One region of the Pseudarthrobacter sp. S9 genome, then DNA from elsewhere that is predicted to be linked to it. Evidence: riboswitches for the same ligand, from Rfam matches in the RefSeq annotation. Region 1 holds a riboswitch; each other region holds the start of a gene.

Region 1 (9,148 bases):
CCGTGTACGGAGCGCACTGGAGCACAGGATGAAGTCGGGGACCACACCGTGCTTGAGCAGCCATTTACCGGCGACGGGGGCGTCCCGGTGGCCCCGCTCTTCCAGCGGCCTGTCGCGATCGGCGACGCCGCCCGGCCAGTCGGCCTTGGCATGCCGCATGATCACCAGCCGTTTGATGTGATGCGCGCTCATGCGTCAATCCTAGTGTTGAAGCGATACGCCATGAGCGCGCTGCTGTCCGCCTGCCGGTCAGTCTTCCAGGACAAACGTCACTTCCAGCACGACGTGCCAAGCGACGACGGCGCCGTCGACGATCTCAACCTTCTGATCCTTGACCCACGCACCTGTGACATTGCGCAGGGTCTTATTGGCCCGGTCGACGCCCTCCTTGATGGCGGCGTCGAACGAAGTCTTGGAGTTGGCGCTCAGGGTGGTGATACGTGCAACAGACATGGTTCCTCCCAATAGTCGGATCAACGATCCGAGCCTACGCCGGAGGCCTAAAACGCAACAGGGCCAACCAGCCACGGAGGCACATGCACGACAGCTCCGGAGCCGGACGCACGAAAGCGGTATTCCGCGTGGTGCCGCATCGCCGACTGAGGAACGAAGGAGGTGTCTAAGGCACGGCGGAATGCCGCTTTCGGGCGATTCGCGCTAAGGAAAGGCTAGATCGAGTATTCCGGAGCGGCCCAGACAATAACCTCGGGGTGCTCGTAGAAGCGGTAACCCTGGCCGCGGACGGTGCGCACAGTGTTGGCGAGGCGTCCGAGCTTGGAGCGCAGGCGGCGGATGTGGACGTCGATGGTGCGCTCGTTCGGGACCTCTTCGGCGTTGCGCCACAGACCCTCAAGCAGCTCGTCGCGGCCCACGGTGCGGGTGCCGTTCTCCACGAGGTAGTTCAGGAGCTCGAATTCCTTGAACGTGAGGTTCAGGGATTCGCCGTCGAGGTGGACCTCACGGCGGGCAAGGTCGATCAGGACTCCCGAAGGCCGCGGGTCCTGCGGCTGCTGGAGTCGTGCAGTCTCCGCACGCTGGCGGGCGCCGGCGGTGGGGTCACCGAAGGTGGAGCGGACGACGTCGAGGGCGGAACCCGGGGCGCTGGCCGGCGCGACGGCGACGGCCGCGTAGCTTTCGGCGCCGGCAACCAGGGACTGTGCGTAGGCCCGGATCTCCTGGGCGAGCTTGGCGATCGAGGTGCCGGCAGCCGCCGCGGTTTCCTCGTCGATGCCCATGTACAGCACGAAACCGCGGGCGACGTTGTCGCTGGCGACCGGACGGACGGGGCTGCCGCTACCCGGGGCAATCACGGGCGTGGGTGCAGTGGACTCTGCGGGCGGAACAGCGCGGAGCTGGCCGTAGGAGTCCGGGTTGTATCCCTGTGCCGCATAGCCGGGGGCAGGGAAGTTGTTGGTGGGACCGGCGGCGGCGAAGGCGGGACGGCCGCCAAAGCCCTGACGGATCCCGGAGGTCTGGCCGGCCTTGCTGGCGTTACGGACGGAGATGTGGACGTATCCGGATGCAACTGACATGGATTGCTTACCTCAATGTGAATGGCCGTCATCGCGGCTCGAATGCTACTTTTCCCCGCAATGAAAACTGGGGAGGGGCGCCCGACGCTGGGCTGGGGCGAATGCCTAGAAACTCTTGGGGTGTAGGAGTTAGGCGTACATTCGACAACAGCGCATCTCGGTATCAGCGGGTGGGCTGATCCAGGAAGCTGCGGCTGCAGGTGCTGTTGAGTTCTTGTTCACAATTGAAGTGTGCAACGTAACAATGCGAACTTGCAAGTAACAATGGACCCAAGGTTCCACATAGTGAGACAGAATGCCGGATTGTAGCGCAAATCACAATTCTGCCGGGTCATTAAAACAACAAGTGTTTTTCCAACCGGCCGGTCAGTAGGGGACTTTGTCCGAATATTCTTCGCTTTCACCCCGACTTCCATCAAAATCGTTCACTGTAAGGGTATGTGGTAGAACCGCACTCGCCCCGCCCGCGCCTGTCCACCATTCCACGGAGTGGCCAGGCCGCAGGCCCCGCAGGACCCGTCGGCAGCGGCCACTCCGGCTCACGCGGACCCGGCGGCTGGAATCAGCCTGAGTTAAAGGTGGGGCTCAGTGGGTCTCGGTGGGTCTCAGTCGGCACTCGGTTGGGGCTCAGATGGGACTCGGTCGTGTTTCAGCTGGCCTGCCCCGTGGACGTCTGCGCCACCACCAGGACCGACTCTGCCGTGTAGTCCGAGCCGTCCTTGGCCGCAACGATCCGCACGGTCCCGCCGGCGACAATGTCCGCCAGGCTCAGCTGGCTGCCGGTGCTCCCTCCGGTCTGCTGGCGTCTCTGTTGCTGTTTGCTCACCACCACGTCCCCGCCCAGCGCGTAGCTGCGCGTGAGGCCGTCGCTGCTCGTGACGGTGACTGACGTTGAGCTGACTTCCGAAACCTTGCCGAGCTGCTCGGCCTTGGTGACGTACTCGCTTCCTTGCAGCACCACGTATTCGGCGTGCACAGCCGCGGAAAGTCCGCCCGCTATGCCTCCCATCCCGCCTGCGGCGAAGTCGCCAGGGGTGCCCTGGCCAGGCATTCCGCCCCCGGGGAAGCCGCCCTGCGACGATCCCGTCCCGCCTTGGGCGGAGCCCGGACCGAGGCCCTGCCCGCCGGCGCCGGCGAACCCCCCGGCCGCGCCGCGCGCCGTTCCATCAGCTGCCGCGGAACTTGTCGTCAGGGCGTAGACCCCCACCCCGGCGCCGGCGGCGAGCACGACTGCGGCCCCGGCGACAACGAGCCCCCGCTTCAGCGTCCAGGGTTTGGTCCGGGCTTTGGCCGTGGAGGCCCTGTTGGGAGCGGTCCCCGGCGCACCCAAGCCCTGGGCCGGCGCTCCCGGCCCCTGCGGGGGCGCACCCCATCCGGACGCGGACGGCGTCGTCGATGTCGACGGGGGCGTGCCCCAACCCGGCGCAGCCCCGGGCACCGGCTGCCCGGCGTCGTACGGCGTGGTCGCGTGCGGGGTGTTTGCCGGCGTGGCCAGGGGGGTGCCGTCGGGGGTGGTTTCCGGGACGGGTCCGGGATGCTGACCGCTCATGGGGTTCTCCTTCAGGTGCGGGATCGGTGTTCTTCCCAGAGTGCTGACGGATCCTGTGCCCGGGCTGTGCGGCTCAACAGGCCCGGCTGTGACCTGACAGCCGTGACCTGCCCGCGTGCCCGGAAAGCCCGCACGGGCCCCGCACGGGCATCGCACCGGCACCGCGCTGCCATCCAGCTCGCTAGGCTGGGATTCACAGGTGCCGCACAGGGTCCCCAAAGCCGCATCTAACCGGCAGAACGGAGAGTTGTCCCATGGCCACTTCGCACTCCATGACCAACAACCTTCCCCAGCTCACGCATCCGGACGGCTCCCCCATCCGCGCACTGGTGGTGGACGATGAACCCAGCCTTTCCGAACTCATGAGCATGGGCCTGCGGATGGCCGGCTGGTCGGTCGCCATCGCCGCCGACGGCCCCGAGGCGGTCAAGCTCGCCAAGGAGTTCCGCCCCGATGTGCTGGTCCTCGACGTCATGATCCCCGGGTTCGACGGCGTCGAACTTCTGGGTAGGATCCGCGCCTTCGCACCCGAGGTGCCCGCCCTGTTCCTGACCGCGAAGGACGCCGTCCAGGACCGGATCACCGGCCTGGCGGCCGGCGGGGACGACTACGTCACGAAACCGTTCAGCATGGAGGAAGTGCTGCTGCGCCTGCACCGGTTGGTCCAGCGCTCCGGTGTGGCCGCCATGGACACCGCGGAGCTGGTGGTGGGCGACCTGGTGCTCAACGTCGACACCCGGGAAGTCACGCGCGCCGGCGAGGAACTGCATCTCACCGCCACCCAGTTCGAACTCCTGCGCTACCTCATGGAAAACCCCAAACGCGTCATCAGCAAAGCCCAGATCCTGGACCGGGTCTGGGACTATGACTTCGGCGGACAGGCCAACATCGTCGAACTGTATATCTCCTACCTCCGCAAGAAGGTCGACGCCAACCGGGCGCCCATGATCCACACGGTGCGCGGCGCCGGCTACGTCCTGAAGCCGGCGGATTGATCCGTGCCCACACTCTCCGGTGAGACCCGGGCCCCCGGGCGCGACTGGCGCAACCCGTCCACGTGGCATCTGCGCACCCGCCTGGTCCTCGTGGCCATGGCCCTGCTGGTGGCCATCTGCGGCGCCGTGGGCCTTTTCAGCTACGCCTCCATGGACCTGTTCCTCACCCGGCAACTCGACACCCAGCTTGACCAGGCCTCCGGACGGGCCCGGGAATTCGGCCGGCCCGTGCCCGGAAATCCCGGCCGGCCCGACCCGCTGGAGGCTCGGGGGCAGGGCGTCGGTACGCTTAACGCCCGGATTCTGGACGGCGCGGTCAGCAGCGCCGGCTTCCTCGCCGGGGACGCCAGCCGTAAGGGCCTCTCCCCCGACGACAATCACGTCCTCGTGGCGCTCACGCCGAACGGCGTGCCCGTGGACCGCACCCTTTCCACGGGCGCGTACCGTCTCACGGCCGTGCAGGCCCCCTACGGCGACGTGATCGTCACCGGGCTTCCGCTGGCGGAGAAACAGAACACCCTGGCCTCGCTGGTCTGGACCATGGTGGTGGTGTCCGCGGGTGGCCTCGTGCTGATTGGCCTCGCCGGCACGGCCTTGATCCGCCGCACCATGAAGCCGCTCGAACAGCTGTCGGAGGTGGCCACCAAGGTCTCCCGCCTTCCGCTCGACGCCGGCGAGGTGGCACTTGCGGTGCGGGTGCCGGCGTCGGCCGCCCATCCAGGCACGGAAGTGGGCAGCGTGGGCTACGCGCTGAACCAGATGCTCGAGAACGTTTCCAACGCGCTCGAGGCACGGCAGCACAGCGAGATGAAGGTGCGCCAGTTCGTGGCCGACGCCTCGCACGAGCTCCGCACTCCGCTCACCGCCATCCGCGGCTACACCGAGCTGATCCGGATGACCGAGCACTTCACGCCGGACGGCCAGAAGTCCCTCGCCCGCGTGCAAAGCCAGTCCGAGCGGATGACCACCCTCGTGGAGGATCTGCTGCTGCTGGCGCGCCTGGACGAGGGCCAGCCGCTCAAGGTCGGCGACGTCGACCTCACCCAGCTGGCGATCGAGACGGTCAGCGATGAGAAGGTCATGGCCCCGGACCGCATCTGGCAACTGGAGCTCCCGGAAGAGCCCGTGGTGGTCCGCGGCGACGGGACGCAGCTCCACCAGGTGCTGGCCAACCTGCTCTCCAATGCGCGCAAGCACACCGGACCAGGGACCACCGTGGTCACCGGCGTGATGCGTTCTGCCGACGGCAGCGCCGTCGTGACGGTGACCGACAACGGCAGCGGAATCGCCCCCGAGTTCATCGGCCGGATCTTTGCACGCTTCGCGCGGGCGGACGCCGCGCGGAGGAACCCGGCGGCCGCGACGACGGCGGCAGTCAGGTCTGGGGCAGCTCCTGCCGCCGGGGCTGGCACCGGAGCTTCTGCCGGTGCTCCTGCGACGACGGCGGCTGCGGTACCCACCGCCGAGGGGACCAGCGGGCTGGGGCTGTCCATCGTGCAGTCCATCGTGGAGGCCCACGGAGGAACCGTCGAAGTCACGTCCCGGCCGGGCCGAACGGAGTTCGCCGTGCGCCTTCCCGCCACGCCGCCGTCGGCGTAGTCCGGCACCCTTATCCGGTGGTGCGCAGGCGCAAGCCGACGCACCGTCGTCGTGATTCCTGTTACCGAAATGTGACTTAAGCTTCCAACTCCTGTAGCGTTTTTGGAGTGCGGCCTCCATTGGTGCCGCATATCCGGACGGACGCCAAACTCTGCCGCTTCCCGGATTCCGCTGGACCAGGCAGAGGCGGGGGACCCAGAGTTCCCGGGCATTCTGCACACATGCGCCCTTGGGGTGAAGCCGACACGTGAATTTCCGTGCGGCCGGATGACCTCATCCGAACCCGACAGCTAACTCCGCCGGCGTTGAGAGGCGATCATGACTGAATTCAAGGCACAAACACGCCCCGAGGGCGTTTCACGGACATCGGGTTCCACAAAGTCGCGCCACCGCGCCGAGCCAGCCCAGCCCGCGTCCGCCCTGTCCCGGTTTGCTGCCGGAATCGGCACCACCGGCCGCCGCGCCGCCGTCGTCACTGCCGCCTGCGCGGTGCTGATCGGGGTCGGCGCCGCCGGACAGGCATCGGAGACAGCCGCACCAAACACCAGCGCCGTCAGCGCCGCGAGCACTGGTGCGGCCACCACCAGCGCCGACCCGCTGACGAAACTCAACTTCGAGAAGGTACGGGTCGCGGCGCAGCCTGGCGCTACCGCCAGCGGCAGCGTCGCGCCCCAGTCATCCGAGGTGAAGCCGGCCGAAGCGCCGGCCCCGGCAGCACCGGCCGCTCCCGCACCGGAGCCGGCTGCCGCACCGGCGCCGGCTGCCGCACCGGCGCCGGCTGCCCCCGTGGCCGTCGATGACCCGGCCGGGGCGCAGGCCTACGCCGCCGCCTCGCTGGCAACCTACGGCTGGGCTCCCGGCGAGATGCAGTGCCTGATGAAGCTCTGGACCAGGGAGTCCGACTGGAACACGACCGCCACGAACGCCAGCAGCGGCGCCTACGGTGTGGTCCAGTCGCTGCCGGCCGAGAAGATGGCGAGCGCTGGCGCCGACTATATGACCAATTACAGGACGCAGATCAACTGGGGCCTGAACTACGTCAAGCAGCGCTACGGGTCCCCCTGCGGTGCCCTGAACTTCCATTACGCCAACAACTGGTACTGAGGCCGGACGAAGCCCGCTCGGACATTGTTCGCATCAGCCGGAGGCCCTGAATCCATGGATTCGGGGCCTCCGGCCACATTGAACGGCGGGCGCTGAACTTCCACAGGCGCTGCACAGCTTGACCCTAAAGCCCTCATAAGGGCCGGCGGGAAAGTTGAGCCATGACGTTCACAGACCAGGACACAGGAACCCTGCCGCACTCCATGGCGACGCCGGCCGGGCTCGCCCTGGCCGCCCCGCCCCTCACGGGTCCCGCCGCCGGGCCCGTCGACAAAGCAGGCAGCCGGCGCTCCCCCGTCGATACCCGCACCACCGAACCGGTGCTGGATGTCACCATCCCGGTTTTCAACGAGGAACGGGACCTGGAAGCGTGCCTGCGCCGGCTGCACGCCTATCTGCTGGGTTCCTTCCCCCACAGCTTCCGGATCACCGTGGCGGACAACGCCAGCACCGACGGAACACTGAAGACGGCAGAACGCGTAGCCCGCGAACTCCGCGAGGTGACCGTGGTCCACATGGCCGAAAAAGGCCGTGGAAACGCACTGCGCAAGGTGTGGCTCGCCTCGCCGTCGCCGGTCCTGGCGTACATGGACGTGGACCTGTCCACCGATCTGGCGGCGCTCGGACCCCTGCTTGCGCCGCTGTTCTCAGGGCACTCGGATTTGGCGATCGGGACCCGGCTGACGCACAGTTCCCGCGTGATCCGCGGGCCCAAACGGGAAATCATCTCCCGCAGCTACAACTTCCTGCTGCACTCCTTCATGGGCGCCCACTTCAGCGACGCCCAGTGCGGGTTCAAGGCCATCCGCGCGGACGTGGCCCGGCAGCTCCTCCCGCACACCCTGGACAACGCCTGGTTCTTCGACACCGAACTGCTGGTGCTGGCCGAAAAGTGCGGACTGCGCGTCCACGAGGTACCCGTGGACTGGACCGACGATCCCGATTCCAGCGTCGACATCGTCCAGACCGCCCTGGCCGACCTGCGCGGCATGGCCCGGCTGAGCCGCGACCTGGTCTCGGGCCGCATCCCTGTCCCCGAGCTGCGCGCCGCGCTCGCCCGCGGCCCCCTCGCCGCGTCCTCCCGCGCCCAGGAACAAAGCCCCGGCGGGAGCCTGTTCGGGCAGTTGGTCCGCTTCGGCAGCATCGGACTCGCGTCAACCCTCGCCTACCTGGCGATCTTCCTGCTCTGCCGCGGCCTCATGGACCCGCAGCTCGCCAATTTTCTCGCGTTGCTCACCACGGCCGTGGCCAACACCGCCGCCAACCGCCGCTTCACCTTCGGCATCCAGGGCAACAGCCAAGTGGCGCGCCACCACTTCGAGGGCCTCCTGGTGTTCGGCCTCGGGCTGGCACTGACCTCCGGCGCACTCGCCCTGGTGCACGGCGCCTCCGCCGGCCCGCCGGACCGCTGGCTTGAGATCGTCACGGTCACCGCGGCGAACCTCGCCGCCACTGCCGTCAAGTTCCTGCTCTTCCGGCTGGTCATCTTCCGCCAGTCTTCCGCCACCGGGGCACCCCCGCGGTTCCGCCGCCCGGCGCCACAGACGCTTCCCGCCCCCACACAGAAACGGCCAAGTAAATGACCGCCACGATCAGCTCCACCACCGGATCCCCTGCCGGCTCCGCAGCGCCGAACTCCCCGACTCCGGCACCGGACCCCCAGGCGTCAACACCACAGAGCCGCCGGGGCCGCGTGCTGTTCGGAAGCCAGCCGCACTGGGTGCGGCCCTCGGCGGCGCTGCTGCTGGCCCTCGCGGCTGGGCTGTACCTCTGGAACCTGGAAGCCACCGGCTACGCCAATTCCTTCTACGCCGCGGCCATCCAGGCCGGCACCAAGGACTGGACGGCCCTGCTGTTCGGCTCCCTGGACGCAGGCAATGCGATCACCGTGGACAAGCCGCCGGCCGCCCTGTGGATCCCGGCCCTCGCCGGGCGGATCTTCGGCTTCTCGGCACTGAGCATGCTCATTCCGCAGGCGCTCATGGGCGTGGCCGCCGTCGGACTGCTCTACCTGACGGTCAAGCGGGTGTCCGGCCCGGCCGCAGGCCTGCTGGCCGGCGTCGCCCTGGCGCTTACGCCGGTGGCCGCACTGATGTTCCGCTTCAACAATCCGGATGCCATGCTGACCCTGTGCCTGGTGCTGGCCGCCTACCTGACCACCAGGGCCATCGAGAAGGCCGGCTGGGAGTGGCTCGCCGCCGCGGGCGCCGTGATCGGCCTGGCCTTCCTGACCAAAATGCTCCAGGGCTTCCTGATCGTGCCCGGGCTGGCCCTCGCCTATCTGTGGGCAGCCCCCGCCACGCTGGGGCGCCGGCTGCTGCACCTGCTGGCTGCGGCCGCCGGGATCGCCGTGGTGGCCGGGAGCTACA
Region 2 (9,148 bases), 150 kb from region 1:
GCCGTGCGGGGGTCCGGCCCGGTGGACGAGCGCCAGTTCCTGCAGTGAATGCAGCAGCCGCTCGATGGCGGCGACAGTGGAGCCGTTGATGAGTTTCTTCAGCATCGCGGCCGAGGCGCTGTGCCCGGTATCCGCGTTGGTGCACAGGTGCAGCGTTTCCAGTACCTGCATTTCCGGGCGGTTGAGCCGCTCCAGCGCGCGCTGCACGCTGACCCGTCCGCTCGCCCGGGCGGCGAGGGCGGCGAAGTCCGGCACGCCGGGAGAAACCAGGTCCGGTCGCGCGGAGAACAGGGCCCGCAACGAGTCGTCGCTGCGGGCCTGCAGATCGATGCTGAGCGCGCGGATAAGGGACATCAGTCCAACGTTACCTTTCGCGCGGCTCTTGCGGGCGGCGCCGGGCTGCGACCGCGTCGATCACGAGCGCGAGCATGACCAGGAATGCCAGCGGTAGCCCGTAGAGGGCCGCGGAAGTGATCCAGACTGGGGCCACGACTTGGTTGAAGGCCATGGCCATGACGGCGCCGACGGCAACAAGCGAGAGCACGGCCACGGCGGCCGCAATGATCAGTAGGGGCCGCCGGTAGCGCTGTGGTGTCATGGGGGCAACGCTAACAGTCCGGCCTCGCCCGCGCCTCAAACCGTCAAAGTGGGCGAGGCAGGATAACCTTGGACGTACAGACCAACACGGTCCAGGCAGTCACACCCTGAACCCGCATATCCATGCGGATGCGGTGACCGCCGGCCGTGTACCAGCAGAACGAAGAAGGTTGATTACGTGCCTACCGGCAAGGTCAAGTGGTATGACAAGGAAAAAGGCTTCGGATTCCTCGCGGGCGAGGACGGCCAGGAAGTGTTCCTGCCGAAGTCCGCGTTGCCCGAGGGCGTAACGGAGCTGAAAACCGGCACCCGCGTTGAATTCGGCGTGGCCGACGGCCGCAAGGGCGCCCAGGCCCTGGGCCTGCGCGTGCTGGACAAGACACCTTCCATCGCCAAGGCCAAGCGGCCCAGCGCCAAGGATCTTGCCCCGCTGGTGCAGGACCTGGTGAGCGTGCTGGACAACCTGTCCGGTACCCTGTCCGCGGGCAAGTACCCGGAAGGCAACAAGGGCAAGGCGATTGCCGCCGCGCTCCGTAAGGTTGCCGACGAGCTGGACGTATAGGGCCCTTGATGACTCCGGAACCTGATCAGAAGGCGCCCAAGGCGGCCGGCGCAGCCGGATCCAAAACTGCCGGATCCAAAACAGCCGGATCCCGGCCGCGCGCCGGCGTTCCGGTCTGGCGCACGGGCAAGCCGGACGCTGTCCTGGCCGCCGCCGTCGACTTCGCCCGCACCGCCGTGGAAGGCATCGCCCCGGCCTGGCAGATCGGCCAGCACCTGGGTGCCCGCAGCGAAGGCGACCGTCTCGTGACACACCTGTTCGAATCAAAGCTGCCCGGATACCTGGGCTGGCAGTGGTACGCCGTGCTCACCCGCAACTCGCGGTCCAAGGTGGTGACGGTCGACGAGCTCGGTCTGCTGCCCTCGGAGGACTCCGTCCTGGCGCCTGATTGGATCCCGTGGGCTGAACGTGTCCGTCCGGAAGACGCTCAGGGCGACGAGGCTGCCGAGGAGGCATCCGGCGCCGGAGCGCCGTCGGATGCGCCTGACGCCGAGGACAGCTCCGCAGCCGACGCCGACGACGCTGCAGCCGACGACGCTGCAGCCGACGCCGACGCCGACCAGGACGACTCCGCAGCCGAGGCTGACTAGCGGTTGGAAGCGTCCCGGGGAATGCACGGGGAGGGCTGGACATGATCTCCACCTTCAAATCCCTGCACATCCTGAACTACCGGATCTGGTTCATCGGCGCGATCATTTCCAATATCGGGACGTGGATGCAGCGCACCGCCCAGGACTGGCTGGTGTTCGCCCACCTGACCGGGCACGACGCCGGGGCCATGGGCATCACGATGGCCCTGCAACTGGGCCCGCAGCTTTTCCTGGCGCCCGTGGCCGGACTGGTGGCCGACCGCTTCAACCGTAAGCAGCTCCTTGTCCTGACCCAGTCCGCGATGGCGCTGCTCAGTGCCGGGCTCGGCGTCCTGGTGGTCTCGGGTGCCGCGCAACTCTGGCACGTGTACTCGTTCGCCCTGCTGCTCGGCGTCGTATCCGCGCTGGATGCGCCCGTGCGGCAGACCTTCGTCTCGGAACTGGTCCGGGACGACTACCTGCCCAACGCCGTGGCCCTCAACAGCGCCTCTTTCAACGTGGCCCGGATGATCGGACCGGCGGTGGCCGGCGTGCTCACGGTCGTCGTCGGGCCGGGTTGGGTCTTCCTGATCAACACCCTCACGTTCGTTGCCCTGCTGGCGAGCCTGTGGCAGATCCCGGCGGCGTCGCTGCGCCAGCTGCCGCGGGCGCCGGCGGGCAAGGGTCGGATCCGTGAGGGTTTGCGGTACGTGCGGTTCCGGCCGGACATCCTGGTGGTGCTCGTGGCAATCTTCATTGTGGGAACCCTGGGACTGAACTTCGCCCTGTTCATCGCGGCGATGGTCGGCACGGAATTCGGCCTGGACGCCGGCGCCTTCGGCTTGATGAACTCGATCATGGCAATCGGGTCCGTCGCCGGGGCGCTGCTGTCAGCCGGCCGCAGCAAGCCCCGGCTGCGGATCATCTTCGGGGCCGCCGGGGCATTCGGTGTGACCTCCGGATTAGCCGCGCTGGCACCGAACTACTTCTGGTTCGGCGTCTCGCTGGTGCCGGTGGGCCTCTTCGCGATCACCATGCTGACCAGCGCCAACGGCTACGTCCAGACGACGACGGATCCGGTGATGCGCGGCCGGGTGATGGCCCTGTACATGGCGATCTTCATGGGCGGCACGCCGATCGGGGCACCGCTGGTGGGCTGGGTGGCGAACATTGCCGGTCCCCGCTGGTCAATGGGCGTCGCGGCGGCCGCGGGACTCATCGCGGCCTTGATCGGGCTGCTGTGGATCGTCCGGGCGAAGCAGCTGCGGATCCGCTTTGACCGCAGGGCGCGCGGGCTGCGGCACTTCCGGCTCGAATCCGGCACCCGTTCCGGCGGCGCTGGGCCGGAACGCCCAGGCGGAAACGCCGACGCTACTTCTTGAGTTCGGCCACGACGAAATCGATGCACTCCAGCAGCGCAGAGACATCGTCCGGTTCGATCGCCACGAAAGTGGCGATCCGAAGCTGGTTGCGGCCCAGCTTGCGGTAGGGCTCGGTGTCCACGATGCCGTTGGCGCGGAGCACCTTGGCGATGGCCGCGGCGTCGATCGATTCGTCGAAGTCGACCGTGGCGATGACGTTGGAGCGGTCCTCGGCGTTGGCCACGAATGGCGTGGCGTACCCGGAGGCCTCGGCCCAGCGGTAGATCCGCCCGGCGGAGTCCGCGGTCCGGGCCGCGGCGAAGTCCAGTCCGCCGTTGGCATTGAGCCACTGCACCTGGGCGTCCAGAGTGACGAGGGTGGCCAGCGCCGGAGTGTTGTAGGTCTGGTTCAGCCGGGAGTTGTCGATCGCCGTCTGGAGGTCCAGGAAGTCGGGAATCCAGCGGTCGGTGGCCTTGATCCGGGCCGCCCGCTCGAGGGCTGCCGGGGAGAACAGGCCGAGCCACAGGCCGCCGTCGGACGCGAAGTTCTTCTGCGGGGCAAAGTAGTAGACGTCGGCCTCGGCCACATCCACGTCCAGGCCGCCGGCGGCAGAGGTGGCATCCACCAGTACCAGGGATCCCGCATCGGCGCCGGCCACGCGCTTGACCGGGGCGGCGACGCCGGTCGAGGTCTCGTTCTGGGGCCACGCATAAACGTCGACGCCGGCCTCCGCCTGTGCGGACGGCCGGGTGCCGGGCTCGGACTTGATGATGGAGGAGGCGGCCAGGAAGGGTGCCTTGTTGGTGGCAGAGGCGAACTTCGAGCCGAATTCGCCGAAGGACAGGTGCTGTGCCTTGTTGTCCACGAGGCCGAAGCTGGCGACGTCCCAGAACGCCGTGGAGCCGCCGACGCCGAGGATGACCTCGTAGCCTTCGGGGGCACGGAAGAACTCGCTGAGCCCTGTCCGGACCGAGCCGACAAGGTTCTTGACGGGTGCCTGGCGGTGGGAGGTCCCCAGCAGTTTCGCCGACGCCGCGGCGAGGGCCTCCATCTGTTCCGGCCGGACCTTGGACGGTCCGGCGCCGAACCGTCCGTCCTGGGGCAGGAGGTTTGCGGGGATCGTGATGCTGGTGTCGCTCACAGTGGCTCCAATTTTCGGCTGATACGTAGCGTGGCTTGGGAGGTGGCCTGGCAGGGGTGGCTGCAACGAAGACTCCTTTTCATTCTGCCTGAAAGCCCCGGGCGATACGGAAAAGGGTCCGTCACAGTCCAGTCATTGAGGCACCGGTGCGGGCGGTGCGCGGCTGGTTCGCGGTTGATACGCCGACGCTCAACGAGGGGACTGTGACGGCCAGTGCCGACGCCCGGAAGATTATCCGGAGTAATTCAAAATAGGCTAAGATGTCCTGCGAACGTACGGCGGATCTCGCCAGGGCGCATCCTGCACGCGGTACGGTGGGAATGACGCAAGGACGGCGCTCGAGGAGCTGAGCTGAATGACGGATCTGATCGATACTACGGAGATGTATCTTCGGACCATTCTGGAACTTGAAGAAGAAAACATCGTCGCCCTCCGCGCCCGCATCGCCGAAAGGCTGCGCCACTCCGGCCCCACCGTTTCCCAGACCATCGGGCGCATGGAACGCGACGGACTGGTGGTTGTTTCGGGCGACCGCCACCTTGAGCTGACGGAAACCGGCCGGAAACGCGCTATCGGAGTCATGCGCAAGCACCGCCTCGCCGAGCGCCTGCTCGCCGACGTGATCGGCCTCGACTGGGCCTACGTCCACGAGGAAGCCTGCCGCTGGGAGCACGTGATGAGTGAACGCGTCGAGCGGAGGATTTTCGAGATGCTCAACCACCCGACCGTCTCGCCGTACGGAAACCCGATCCCGGGACTTGCGGAGCTCGGCGGCCAGCCGTCCCGGGCCTACACGGACGGGGTGGTGAACCTGCTGGACGCCATGGCCGGCTACGGTGCGGATTCGCGGATCACGGTCAGCCGTCTGGCGGAGCCGATCCAGGTCGAGCCGGAGTTGCTGGTTCAGCTTGATGAGGGCGGCATCCGGCCCGGTGCCGTGATCTCGCTGGAGCGGGTCGGCGAGTACATCTCGGTCCGGGTCCCGGATATCGAAGGCGCCCTGGAGTTGCCTCCCGAAGTCGCCGCCCATGTGTTTGTAACGGTCGTCTAACCTGCCCTGACTCGCCGCTCATGGGATGACCGATGAGTTGTGCACAAAAGTGATTACGGAATTATTACCGGGCGGCTTAATCACCTATAGTTAGTGGCCAGTACCGATACCAAAGCGTTACCTGATCCGAAGCCGAGCCCTGCCAGCGGATCAGTCGCAGAAACACCTTCTGGCAGGGGCGGGGGAACCACTTGCGGCTGCTTCAACAGCAGCCTTGGGGTGAAGTCCGTCAGCGGCAAGCACACTCCACCGAGGCATCCCAAGATGCCTCAGTGTCTGGCTGCTTGCCACGGCGGACCGGGTCTTTGATCTCTCTGACCCGAATCCGACAGCTAACTTCGCAGGCTATCCAGAGAGGAACCGTTCTTGACTACCCAGACCGCCAGGGGCCGTCGTCGCGCGACCGGTCCCGCTCCGGAGCCGCGCCCGGTTGTCGCCCCAATGGCCGACCGCCCACGTGACGCGCACCGCGACGAACGCCGGGGCCGCCGCAGTCCGTTCCGCCAGGTAACGGACTTTGCCGCCGCCAGCGGTGTGGGACAGAAGGCCGGCATCGCACTGGCCGCCACGGGCCTGGTCCTGACCGTAACCGTCCCCGTCACCAGCCCGGTCATGGCCACGGGCGCCGGCCTGTCCGGATCGGTCGCCGCCGCAGCGCAGCCGGATGTCACGGCGGCCGCCGCAGCCAAGGTCGACTTCAGCCGCACGGCCGTCACCACGAAGGGCGACCCGGACGGGAAACTCAAGCAGCTATTGAGCGCCCAGTCGGTGGGCAGCATCACCCGCGCGGCATCGGCCGGCACTCTCGGTGCGCCGCTGGACCAGATGGTCACGGCCTCGCCGTTCGGCTACCGCGTCAGCCCGATCACGGGCGGTGCGGGCGAGTTCCACCGCGGCCAGGACTACGCCGCCCAATGCGGAACAGCCGTCCACGCAGCCGCCAGCGGCACCGTCACCTTTTCCGGATGGCACCCCTACGGCGGTGGAAACCGCATCGTGATCGATCACGGCAACGGCCTGGAGACCACGTACAACCACCTGTCCTCATCCTCCGTGCGCGTCGGCCAGAAGGTCTCCCGCGGGGACCTCATCGCGATGAGCGGCACCACAGGCGCCTCCACGGGCTGCCACCTCCACTTCGAAGTGATGGTCAACGGCGACGTCGTTGACCCGCTCGGCTGGCTCTAAGTAAGCCGATGGATCACTCTCGAATTCTTGTGACACGCCGTGATCTGAATGTGACATTGAGTCCGGACTCCTGTAGCGTTTGAAGCACGCCAACTTTTCCGAAGTTGGCGCTCTTGAGTGGATTGCCTAGCTCTGCCACCGCTCAAGGTCCGATCGCATCACATCGTCTGGCAGGGGCGGGGGAACCAATTTTGGTCTTCGAAAGAAGACCTTGGGGTTAAGTCGCAAAGCTTCCCAGGAAGCAGCGCGGCCGGGTGACTCCCATCCGAATCCGACAGCTCACCTCGCAGGCATTGGGAGAGGCTACTTTCGTGTCTTCACGCCACAATGCTGCGCATAATCGCGCTTGCGCGGCTCTTCGGAGCCCGCTGAAATCCAACTCCCGTGCTGCCCTTGCCGGCGCCCGGATTGGAGCTCACTCCGCGGACTCACTCTCCACTGAGTCCGGACAGCAGGCCAAGCACCTGCTCGCTTTTGGCGTGTCTTCGCAGTACACCCTTCGCTAAGTAACCCATTCGGGGCGATCCGGCGTACCCCCAAGATGCCGGAGCGTCCTCATTCCGCGCCTGAAAACGCGCGGTCCAAGGATCACGAAAGAGAGAACTTAATGACTACTCGTGCAACCATTGCACGGCACCGCGCCGAGGTCACCAAGACCAACTCGCTTGCTGTCATTGCCAAGGCTGTCGGCGACAACGCCGGCGGCATGGGCCGCCAGGCTGCAGTCATCGCCGCAGCATCCGGCCTGGTTCTGACCAGCGGTATCGCAGCCAACGCTGCTGAGACCAACGTTCAGCGCGAATCCACCTCCGCTTCCGCCCTCGAAGTCCAGTCAGCTGCTCCGGCAACTATTTCGGCTGCTTCTACCATCGCGATCTCCTACGAGAAGCCCGCCGTCACCACGTCGCCGGCTCCTGTCGTCGAGGCCCCGAAGCCCGCTGTGAAGGTCCAGGACGCCCAGGCCGGCGGCGCGCAGCTCGGAACATCCGCGTCCGTCGGCGCACCGGCAGGCATCGGCAGCGGCAACGGCGCGACGATCGCCGCCGCTGCCTATGCACAGATCGGCGTCGGGCAGGACTGCACCGCCCTCGTAACCAACGCACTGGCCGCAGCGGGCATCCACTACCACGGCTGGCCGGCAGGTTACCTGTCCTTGGGCCGCACCGTGAGCGCCGCCGAGGCACAGCCGGGCGACCTCGCCTATTACCAGAACGGTGGCGTGGGCATGGCCCACATCGCTGTCTACGTCGGCAACGGCATGGCCGTCCACGGCGGCTGGAACGGCGGCACCACCGCCCTGTACAGCGCCAACGTCGGCTCCGGCCCGGTCTTCATCCGCGTCGGCGGCTAAGCCACGGGCTAAGACAAAGGCTAAACACGGCCCCAGCACTTTCGAAGGACCCCCGCCCTGGTGGCGGGGGTCTTTTGTGTTGCCGCGGAATGAACTTTCCGGGGCACGGACCGGCGCGGTCGAAAAAAATTCGGTGATCCGGCACTTGAGTGTTTACTCTTGTGTTGTCGATCCATAGCCTGACCATGCAGAGGGCAGCCGGCCCTCGTGCCCCTGGCGGGTGCGGCCGTGAAGAGGTATGCGGATGCGCACGCTCGTTCTGAATGCTGGATATGAACCGCTGGCGGTAGTGACCTTCCGCCGGGCGCTTGTCCTTGTGCTGACCGGAAAGGCCAGCGTGGTGGCCGAAGGGGACGATCCCGTCGTCGGCCCCCAGGACATATTGGGCCGCCCGTCCGTGATCCTGCTGAACCGCTATATCCGGCCCCGGTACAACACGATGACGGCTGTCAGCCGCCGGGGCGTGCTCCGCCGGGACGGCCACCGCTGCGCTTACTGCGGCAAGGCTGCCCACACCATAGACCATGTCCAGCCCAAGTCCCGGGGCGGTGCGGATTCCTGGGAAAACCTCGTGGCCGCCTGCCTGCGCTGCAACAACGCCAAGGGTGATCACACGCCCGGCGAGATGGGCTGGAAACTCGGCTTTGCTCCCGCGCCGCCGAAGGGCACCGTCTGGCAGATCAAGGAACTCGAAAAGCCGACTCCGGCCTGGGATCCGTTCCTGCTGCCCGAATCCGCGGCCTGAACCTGCGGCCTGAACCTGCCGCCTGAACCTGCCGCCTGAACCCGCGGCGTGCCGGTCCGGACCCCTTGCCGCGCTAGGCTGAAGCGGTGGAGTTCGATGCCGTCATTCTCGCCGGGGGGAAGTCCTCCCGTCTGGGAGGCGTGCCCAAGTCACGGCTGGTCTACGACGGCGCCACCCTCCTTGAACGCTCGCTGCGGGCCGCGCACGGCGCCAGGGGAGTCGTCGTCGTCGGGCCTGACCCGGGGAACCTGCCCGACGGCGTCCTGAACTGCCGCGAGGATCCTCCCTTCGCGGGTCCGGCCGCCGCCATCGCTGCCGGGCTGTCCGCTGTGGCGGCGGACCATGCAGCCCGAGGCGGGGCAGTCGGTCCGGCGCCCCTCACCCTGGTCCTGGCCTGTGACATGCCCCGCGTGGAGTCCGCTGTCCGCGCCCTCATCAAAGCGCTGGAAGGCGACGGGCCGGACAGTACAGCCCTGTCCGCCACGCCAGCCCGGGAGGATGCGCCGGAGACCGACGGCGTCATGGCCGTCTCCGGCGATGGGCGCAGGCAACCCCTACTGGGCTTTTATGGCACAGTTGCGCT
Region 3 (9,148 bases), 1.9 Mb from region 1:
GGCCGGGATCGGAGATCCAGGCCGGCCGCTCCTGGCGTACTCTCCGGCCCGTCCTGGACGTTGCTGCGCGGATTCGTGGCGGTGTTCATGACCGTCACGAGCTGTTCGAACTGGTCCGTGGTGGCGTAGATCTCCAGGTGGTGGAGGCCGTGGCGGGTCCGGCGGATGAAGGCGCCCTGGAACCGGCGCAGCAGTTCTTCGGAGGGTTCGGCGCCGTCCTGGTCCAGGGCGTCGGTCCACCGCCGTGCGACCTGGACGAGGAAGTCGGGATCGTTCTCGGCGGCGGTGCGCGTCAGGGCGTGTTCCATCCGGGCCGCGGCGTCGGCGTCGCACGCGTGCCGGACCCGGTCCAAGGCCAGGGCGATGGTGGTCGCGGCCCGGGAAGCCACCATACCGGAGCTGACGGCGGCGCTCAGTTCCGCGCGCGCGGCCGGCAGCAGCCGGCCGGCGATGCCGTGGCGCGGCAGGATGCTTTCGGCCAGGGACAGCCTGCGCCGGGCCTCCGTGGCGCTGATCCGGAGCCGCGCGCGCAGGAACTCCGTGGTGTTCCGGTAGCCGTCATCGACTCCCGCGTCGTCAACGGCTCCGGGAGCGTCCGGGCCTGCGGAGGTGTCCGGATTCCCGGTGCTGCCGGCCGGGCTGGTGGTCGGATCCTCGCGCCAGCCGGTGGTCCAGCCCTTGCTGCCCGACGCGGGGGAAGCTGCGGCCCGGTTCCGGGTCCGGTCCACGGCCCCGGCCGCCACGATCTGCAGATACTCCACCGTCCGGGAGAGTTCCTCCAGCCGGTCGGCGAAGTCCGAGGCAGCGCGGAATCCCCGGAGCGCTGCGTCCTCCACCGCCGTCGAGCTCACAGTTTGGAGCAAGGAGAGTGCACGATCCAGGCAAGCGGCGTCCAAGCCAGGCCGCGCGGTCTGGCCGGCTTCCCGGGCCGTGTCCTGGAAGGGTGCGAACTCCCTCATGGCTTCCATAACTAAACTCTGCCAGAGGGGTACGACGGTAATGATGGAGTCGCGCCAACGGCGTCGCGCTAACTGCGCCGCCGCCGCCGTATTACTCGTTAGGCGGGAACTCGTAGGAGGCCGGAATCTTTGCCGGCGACGCGCCGAAGGACAGCACGATTTCATCGTGGCGTTTCAGCGGGACGTCCCGGACGCCGGCGTCGTACTTCTTGCCGTTGACATAGGCGGTCCAGCCGCCCAGCGGCCCGCTCCCCGTCCCCGCGGCGCCGCCGCCCGCCAGCACGCCCCATTCCGTCAAGAGCTGCCCGAGCGTGAAGACCTGCCCCGCGGTGGGCGACTCGATGTGGATGACGCCGCTGGTGTCGTGCGTGTGCAGGGCAGAGATGCCGTCCGGCTTGTTGCCCGGGCCCACCGTGATGCCGATGTTGGCCGGCACAGCAACGGGCTGGCCGTCCTTCAGCACATCAAGGTGGGCGTGAAAATGCTGCACGTTTCCCTCCGCCGTCAGGACTGCGAGTCCGGCCTGGGCGATCCGCTCACGGGCGCCGGCGGTGTCCAAGGCAAAACCGGCGGCGGAGGACGTCGTCTTCGAGCTGCCCACGGGCGAAGGCGCGGGTGCCGCGCACGACGCCACCCCCAGCATCACAGCGGACAGTGCGACGGCGAGTGCGAGCTTGGGGTGCATGGTTACGGAAACCGCTTTCGTTCGGACGACATGACACTGCCAGTCTAGGCAGAGGGTTCGCCTGCCCGCCGCCGACGGGAAAGAATGGACGAGTGAGTGACGCCGGCGATTTCATCGACCTCTCCCTGCAGCGGGAGGGGTCGTGGAGCCGTGCAGAAGAGGCGCAGTCCCGTCTGGGCGGCGATCTGCGTTTTTACGGCGCCTCGGTAGGCGCGGTGCGCGGGACGATCCGGGATGCCGGCCGCCGTTATCCCGGCCTGTTGCATGATGACATCACCGCGCTCAGCTCGGAATTGTGGGCTGTGCCCGTCTTTGAGCGCCGGCTCGCGGCGGTGGTCCTGCTGCAATCCAATGTCCCGCTTCTGACCAACTCGGACCTGACCCGGATAGAGGGCTTCGTGCGGCAGGCGCACGTGCGCGCGCTCGTCGACCCGCTCGCCGTCGACGTGATCGGACCCCTGCTCGAGGGACTGGACAGGCCGGACATGGTGCGGGCGGACAGTGTGCTGGACCGCTGGGTGCGGGAACCGGACGTCTGGCTCCGCCGTGCCGCCCTGCTGTCCCCGCTCCGGCCGCTGCGAACGGGCGCGGGGGACTGGGACCGATTTGTCCGCCACGCCTGCACGGTGCTGGGCGAGTCCCCGGCGACAGGCAGGAAACGGGCAGACGGGCCCGAGGTCCGGGAAGCGATCTCCCTTGTGCTCGATGAGATGACGAAGAAGAGGCCGGAACTGCACTTCTCAGTCGTCGACGAGTGATGCCACGGCGCAGCGTCCGGAGACAGCTACCGAAGTTCAGGGTTTGGCGTCTCCGCCGGCCGCGGGCTGAGAGAAAGTCCTAGCGGCACGCGATCCGGCGGCTGCACTCGCGGCTATCGTGACGAGGGCGCCCAGCAGCAGGGCCGCCGCCTCACCGGGCAGCAGCACGTGGAGCTGCGTGCCGATGCTCGCCGCGGCAACCGGCACCCCCAGTTGTGCCGCGGAAAGAACCCCCAGAGGCAGGGGCAGCCCAAGCACCCCCAGTCCGGAGTGGAGCAGCACCGTTCCAACCCCTAGGGCCAGGCCCAAAACGATCATGTCCGGGCGCCCGGCGAGGTCCCTCAGGTTCAGCGACGCCCCCAGCCAGACAAAGAAAACCGGCCCCAGGAAGCCGTCGCTGACGGCGAACAGCTGGCGGGCCAGCCGCCTCGGCTCGCCGACGGCGCCGACCACCAGGCCGAAGGAAAAGCCGGCCAGCATCACCGACACGTGGCCGAAGTTCGCCACCCCTGCCAGCGCGAAGAGCAGGGCCAGCTGGATCCGGAGCTCCAGGGCGAACTTGCGGTTTTCCGAGAGCCGGTGCATGCGCCCGCGGATGCCGCTGCGCTCCAGCCAGCGCAGCACGAAAAAGAGCACAGCTGCGCACGCCGCCACCGCGAGCGCACCCAGCGCGGCGCGGCCGGCGTTGGGCGGATCCACAACCAGCGGCAACGCCACAATGCAGGCGATGTCCGCGATGGCCACCTGTGCGGTCATGGCGACCACCTGGGGTCCGCCCAGGCGCAGGGAATCAACAATCGGCAGGACCAGGGCAGCGGACGAGGACGCCAGCAGCACCACGTACAGGGGAGCATGCCCGGTGCCGAAGACCAGGCCCACCCCGGTTCCGATGACCGCAGCCGCGATCGCAGCAGCGGCGGCCTGGCGGGACCCCTTCCCGAGGGCGGAGCGAATCTGCGGGTCCCTGACCGGCACATGGGTTCCGGCCACGAACATCATCAGCGCAAAGCCGATGTTCGCCAGCAGGTTGAAGGTGGGATCGCCCGAGTCGACCAGCGCGAGCCCCGTCTGCCCGATCCCGATGCCTGCCAGCAGTTCGCCCAAGACCACCGGCAGCCGCCAGCGCACCCGTAGCGCCAGCACCGGGCCGGCCAGGGCGACGACGGCGATCAGCGCCAGGGACAGGAACGTCACGGCGCGCCGCGGCGTGCCGGACCCGGGGCCGCCGGATCTGCCAGCTTCACGGGGATGTCCGTATTCTCGTCGGTCAGGAAGGAAGCGCAGATCCGGTGGTACCCGTCGGCGACTTGGGCAGCGATGCCGGCGTCGAGGTCTCCCCGGACCAGCAGCACCGGGGACAGCTCCTTGCCGGCGGCGATCTTGGCCAGATCAGCGGCGACGTGGGGGTTGTCGGCCGTCAGGAGCGGCAGCCCAGAGGCACGCAAAATGTCTTTCGCGAGCTGATGCGTCACCGGCGCATTGCGCAACGACTGCACGATGGCGGCGGCGCCGGCGGCGCCCGTGAGCAGCGTGAGGTACCGCTCCGCGGCCGGGTAATCATGCTCCTCGGGTTCCGCGAGCCAGAAAACCGGGGCCGGGTCGTCGCTTTTCCTGGATTCCTTCGCCATGGATTGAGACTAGTCCCGTCCACCCGCCAGCGCTCTTACCTGCCTGTCCGCCGTTCCACCACCGCGTAGGCCTTGCCGTCCAGGAACTCCCAGTCCGTGACCACCATGAAACCGAGAGCGTCGACGCGGTCATTCAGGACGTGCGCGTCAAAGCCGCCGTCCCGGGGTTCCGCGTCCCACGTCGAGACATGGACGTCCTTGCCTTCCAGGATCAGCAGCTCGGTGTTGACATCAAAATCCTCCTGAGGCTGATTGCTCAGCTGGCAGATGGCAACACAGTGGCTGTTCATTTCGGCCTCCGCTTCGGGGACATGCTGACGGCATCATCCTATGCTCGGAAGAGCCGCCGTCCCTATGGGAATACCGGACGGCAGCGTGATTGCCGTTACCTGAATGTGACATTAGCCTGCGGTCCGCGTTACGGTGGATAAGTGCCTGTTGTCTCCGATACGGGCGCTCCCCAGCCGATTGCCTAACTCTGCCGCGGCCCGGGGCCCATTCGCTTCAACGTCCGGCAGAGACGGGGAAACCACTTTTGACCTGCTCGTCTGCAGGTCTTGGGGTGAAGCCGCACAGAGCCCGCAACGACGGGCCCCGAGTGCGGCCGGGTGCCTCCCATCCGAATCCGACAGCTCACCTCGCAGGCATTGGGAGAGGCTACATTCATGTCTTCAATCAATACTTTTGCGCGCCAAACCGCCATCCTCGCCGCAGCATCCGGTCTGGTCCTCACCAGCGGAATGGCCGCCAACGCAGCGGGAGCCCCCGTGCAGCGCGACTCCGCGCCGGCGTCGTCCATTGATGTCAAGGGCCAGGTCGCCGCGCCGGTCAGCGCCGATTCAAGCGTCAAGATCAGCTTCGATCGTCCTGCCGTCACCTCCACGGCCGCTCCCGTCATCGAGCAGCCCAAGCCGGCTGTTGCGGTCCCGGCCGCAGCAGCTCAGGCGGCAGCCCCCAAGGCTTCGGTGCAGGTCCAGGCCGCCCCGGCCCCCGCCGCGGCGCCGGCAGCCGGCGGCCTCAACGCCGCCATGCTCTCCGCCGCCTACGGCCAGCTGGGTATCACCCAGGACTGCACAGCCATGGTGGAGAAGGCGCTCGGCGCAGCCGGCAAGCCGGTCGGCGACCTCGGCCCCATGCAGTTCATGAACTACGGCACCGTCGTCGGGACTCCCGTGCCCGGTGACATGGTGGTCCAGGCCGGCCACGTCGGCATTTACGCCGGCAACGGCCAGGTCGTCAGCGGCGGCATGAACGGGTCCAACCAGACGATCGTGCACCCGCTGTCCTGGCTCACCGTTACCGGCGGCGTGACCTTCGTCCGCGCCTAAGCTTAAGCCCCATTGGGGCTAGATGCTGGTGCGGATAAGACCGGTGATCGGATGCCTTTGGGGGCATCCGATCACCGGTCTTTCCTTTGCCGGGACCGGGACTCAGCGCACGACCAGAGGAAGCTCGATCTTCATGACGGTTCCCTCGGGGCCGGTCCTGGCTACGTCGACGGTGCCGCCGGCGGCCGTGGCGATCTCGCGGACGAGGGCCAGGCCGATGCCGAAGCTTCTCTGTCCGCGTGTTCCATCGGAACGGGAGGTCCTCACGAAGCGGTCGAAGATCCGGGCCTGATCGACGCCCGTGATCCCGGACCCCGTGTCAGCCACGGTGATGACTGCCTGGTTCCGCTCTGTAACCGTCCTGATGGTGACGCGTCCGCCGGGTGGAGTGTGGGCGAGGGCGTTATCCGCCAGGGCCAGCACCGCGCGCCGCAGAGCGTTTTGGTCGATCCGTGCCAGCGGCCGGCCGTCGGCGGAAAAATCCAGAAGCACGTCCCGCTGGCCCGCCAGTTGCTGGAGACTCTCGGCGACGGCGGCGACGACGTAGGCCAGGTCGGACGGTGCCGCGGAAGGATCAGGCCTGGCAGAGGTTGCTGCCAGGAGCAGTTCGTTGACAATCTCCGTAAGCGTTGCCGCATCCTCCCGGATCCGGGCGAGGGCCTGGCCTTGCTTTGAGCCCGGCGTCGTGTCGCGTTGGGTGAGCTGGATCCGTGTGTCCAGGATGGCCAGGGGCGTGCGCAGTTCGTGGCTGGCATCCTGGACAAACCGGCGCTGCAGCGCCAGTGCTTCTCCGAGGGGTCGGATGGCGCTGCGCGCGCTCAGCCACCCGACGACGCCGGCCAACACGATCCCCGATGCCCCTGCGATGATCATGGCTTCGAGCAGGTCCTTGGAATCGAGGTACGTGTAGGCCGGCCCCGCTGCCGTGGAGCCTGGCACCCCGGGGTGTGCAAGTTGGTTCATGAGGTAAATGGCGGTGGCGGCGAGGATGCAGAGGACCATCACTGCGCAGGCGGCGCTGATCCGCAACGCCACTTTGAGGGAGGCCCTGCGCAGCGTGGACTGGTCCGGGTTGCCGCCCATCGGCCCGCTCTTCCTCATGGGCTTACTCATCGGCGTCGCCAATCTGGTAGCCGACGCCGTGGACGGTGCGGATCACGGTCTTGGAGATCTTCCGGCGGAGGTGGTGGACATAGGTGTCGATCACGCCGGGCTGGTCTGTGGGGTGGAATAACCTGGCGAGCAGTTCGTCCCGGGTGAAGACCCGCCCCGGTTCCGTGGCCAGGGCCGCGAGCAGGTCGCCCTCCTTCGCCGTGAGGGGCACCACGGGCCCGTAGAGGGACCGGACGGAGCGCGACGCCCGATCGAGTTCCCAGTTGCCGATGCTCACGGGCGCCGCGCGGGCCGGAGAGAAGGTGCGCGTCAGCGCGCGCAGGCGCGCCGCGAGTTCTGCGGCGTCGAATGGCTTGGTCACGTAGTCGTTGGCGCCTGCGTCCAAACCCCTGACTTTCTCGTCCGCGTCGCCAAGCGCGGTCAGAATCAGGATCGGTGTGGAGATGCCCTTCGACCTCAACGCCGCGATGAGGGTGATTCCGTCCATCACGGGCAGCCCGCGGTCGATGACCATGACGTCCCAGGTCTCCGTCAGGCCCAGATGCAGACCGTCCTGGCCGTTGGCGACCAGCCGGATCCGGTAGTCCGTCTCCAGCAGTTCTGCGATGAGCGGTCCCAGCACGGCGTCGTCCTCGACGAGCAGGAGCGATGGCCGGTCGGCGGTTGTCATGTCAGCTATTATTCCGTGCCATGTCCTCAGCGCGGCTGCGGCGGCGCCTGAGCAGCTGGACGCCCCAGGGCAGGACGGAGACGAGCACCATGACCACGGCGATGACGTCGATGTTCTTTGCGATGACCTCGAAGTGGCCCAGCCAGGTGCCCAGCAGCGTCACGGACCCGGCCCAGGCGAGGGCGCCCGTGACGTTCCAGAGCGTGAAGGACTTGTAACCGTAACGGGCGATGCCGGCGCTCAGCGGCGCAAACGTCCGGACCATGGGCACGAAACGGGCCAGCACGATTGCGGCGCCGCCGTGGCGGCGGAAGAAGTCCTCGGTGGCGGTCAAATGCGCCGTCTTCCAGACCCTGGCATCGTCCTTGAACCATTTCCGGCCAAACGTGCGTCCCAGCATATAGCCGACCTGGTCTCCGGCCACGGCAGCTGCGGTGACGACACCGATCAGCACCGGCAGCGTCAGTTGCAGCTGCTGATGCAGCAGGCCTGCGGTGAAGAGCAAGGAATCTCCGGGCAGGAAGGGGAAGAGCACGCCGGATTCGATGAAGACCATTAGCGCGATGACGCCCAGCGCCGCAGGGCCGAGCCCCGCGAGCAGGCTGGCCGGGTCAAGGAGCGGGGTTCCGGCGGCGGACACGGCCGGAAGGAGTGCTGCGGCATAGAAGGTGTGCATGTTCACTTCCTCTTAGATCGTGACGATCGTGACGATCGTGACGATCGTGACGATCGTGACGATCGTGACGATCGTGACGATCGGGCGATTGCGGGGACGGGAAGCCGGTCCAGCATCCGGGGAGCGAACCGGTTCCACAGGCCCGCCAGCAGTACCACCGCTGCGCTCGCGGCCAGGAATGAGGCCGCCACGTCGGTGGGGTAGTGGACCCCGACGTACAACCTTGACCATGCTACGACAAGTGCCGTGGCTGCACCCGTGAAGGCTGCGACGTTGGCCCAGCGGGTTCCGCGGGCCAGGAAATACAGCGCGAACGCCAGTGCCACCGAGAAGGAGACGTGGCCGCTGGGAAAGCTGTTGGACCCCGTCTCCGGCGACAGAGGATCGAACAGCAGCGCGGGGTTGGGCCGTTGCCGGGCGACGATGATCTTGAAGAACTCACTGGCCACCCAGCCGGAGGATGCCACGAGGCCGAAGGCAACCGCCTTTACCAGGGCACCGCGGACCACCCAGATGTAGAGGGCGACGGCGGCGATCAGTGCGGCGCCCGCCACCGGGCCAAACACCACGTTCAGCGCCATCGCGACGGCGGTCAGGACGGCGGCGTGATGCTGGCTAAGATCCTGGTCCACACCAAGCTCGGCGGCACCGAACCCCGGCATCAGCTGCGCCGTCAGGCCCAGTGCCAGGACGGCCACAGACAACAGGGCGCCCAACAGCAACCAGTGGCCGGCCTGGGGTATGGCCCAAAACCGCGGTGCGGCGGCGGGCCGCGTGGTGTCGGGAAGGGGAAGTGCCGAATGGCGGTCAACAGGGGCGGGTCCAGTCATGTGATCCTCCGGCTCGGGGCAAGGGCGCGCGGTCAGGCGCCTGCGACAACTCTCCCGCGCGCCCTTTAAGAAACGCTTAAGAAGTGCCGCAGGGCCGAGCCCGCGGATTCCTTCGGCCCTCGTCAGCGTTCAGCCGGCAGGTCAGCCGGCGCTGCGCGGCGCGAACATGATGACTGCGACGCCGACCAGGCAGACCACTGAGCCGATGATGTCCCACCGGTCGGGTCGGAAGCCGTCGAAGATCATGCCCCACGCCAACGAGCCCGCCACGAACACGCCTCCGTAGGCGGCGAGGATGCGCCCGAAGTGCGGATCGGGCTGCAGGCTCGCGGCGAAACCGTAAGCACCCAGAGCCAGAATCCCGAGCCCGGCCCACCACCAGTCCCTGCCTTCCCGGACTGCCTGCCAGACCAGCCACGCGCCGCCGATTTCCGCGGTGGCAGCGAGTACGAACAGCAGGATTGTTTTTGCAATCGTCACGGGTCCATCATGGCAGGGTGG

The links. A riboswitch is a leader RNA that binds a small molecule or an ion and turns the genes downstream of it on or off. The one in region 1 is predicted to bind cyclic di-AMP.
Region 2: linked by a shared signal. The riboswitch ahead of ACQCSY_RS05095 (NlpC/P60 family protein) and the one ahead of ACQCSY_RS05790 (hypothetical protein) in region 1 are both predicted to bind cyclic di-AMP.
Region 3: linked by a shared signal. The riboswitch ahead of ACQCSY_RS18950 (hypothetical protein) and the one ahead of ACQCSY_RS05790 (hypothetical protein) in region 1 are both predicted to bind cyclic di-AMP.

Annotation. Positions count from the first base shown of each region.
Region 1 is NZ_CP189576.1:1,241,324-1,250,471, forward strand. It holds gene ACQCSY_RS05760 (SixA phosphatase family protein) at 1-192, opposite strand, end outside; gene ACQCSY_RS05765 (dodecin family protein) at 250-453, opposite strand; gene ACQCSY_RS05770 (winged helix-turn-helix domain-containing protein) at 669-1,532, opposite strand; gene ACQCSY_RS05775 (hypothetical protein) at 2,182-3,081, opposite strand; gene ACQCSY_RS05780 (response regulator transcription factor) at 3,336-4,076, shown strand; gene ACQCSY_RS05785 (HAMP domain-containing sensor histidine kinase) at 4,080-5,675, shown strand; cyclic di-AMP (ydaO/yuaA leader) riboswitch at 5,835-5,995, shown strand; gene ACQCSY_RS05790 (hypothetical protein) at 5,994-6,779, shown strand; gene ACQCSY_RS05795 (glycosyltransferase) at 6,941-8,362, shown strand; gene ACQCSY_RS05800 (glycosyltransferase family 39 protein) at 8,359-9,148, shown strand, end outside.
Region 2 is NZ_CP189576.1:1,092,868-1,102,015, reverse strand. It holds partial or broken gene ACQCSY_RS05135 (helicase-associated domain-containing protein) at 1-354, opposite strand, end outside; gene ACQCSY_RS05130 (hypothetical protein) at 365-598, opposite strand; gene ACQCSY_RS05125 (cold-shock protein) at 776-1,159, shown strand; gene ACQCSY_RS05120 (DUF3027 domain-containing protein) at 1,168-1,749, shown strand; gene ACQCSY_RS05115 (MFS transporter) at 1,794-3,110, shown strand; gene serC (phosphoserine transaminase) at 3,100-4,230, opposite strand; gene ACQCSY_RS05105 (metal-dependent transcriptional regulator) at 4,586-5,281, shown strand; cyclic di-AMP (ydaO/yuaA leader) riboswitch at 5,427-5,643, shown strand; gene ACQCSY_RS05100 (M23 family metallopeptidase) at 5,648-6,469, shown strand; cyclic di-AMP (ydaO/yuaA leader) riboswitch at 6,607-6,776, shown strand; gene ACQCSY_RS05095 (NlpC/P60 family protein) at 7,077-7,820, shown strand; gene ACQCSY_RS05090 (HNH endonuclease) at 8,065-8,565, shown strand; gene mobA (molybdenum cofactor guanylyltransferase) at 8,652-9,148, shown strand, end outside.
Region 3 is NZ_CP189576.1:3,938,340-3,947,487, forward strand. It holds gene ACQCSY_RS18920 (DUF222 domain-containing protein) at 1-968, opposite strand, end outside; gene ACQCSY_RS18925 (hypothetical protein) at 1,051-1,644, opposite strand; gene ACQCSY_RS18930 (DNA alkylation repair protein) at 1,737-2,402, shown strand; gene ACQCSY_RS18935 (cation:proton antiporter) at 2,439-3,596, opposite strand; gene ACQCSY_RS18940 (hypothetical protein) at 3,593-4,030, opposite strand; gene ACQCSY_RS18945 (hypothetical protein) at 4,066-4,320, opposite strand; cyclic di-AMP (ydaO/yuaA leader) riboswitch at 4,521-4,691, shown strand; gene ACQCSY_RS18950 (hypothetical protein) at 4,696-5,358, shown strand; gene ACQCSY_RS18955 (sensor histidine kinase) at 5,461-6,459, opposite strand; gene ACQCSY_RS18960 (response regulator transcription factor) at 6,464-7,141, opposite strand; gene ACQCSY_RS18965 (VTT domain-containing protein) at 7,143-7,817, opposite strand; gene ACQCSY_RS18970 (phosphatase PAP2 family protein) at 7,820-8,647, opposite strand; gene ACQCSY_RS18975 (YnfA family protein) at 8,789-9,127, opposite strand.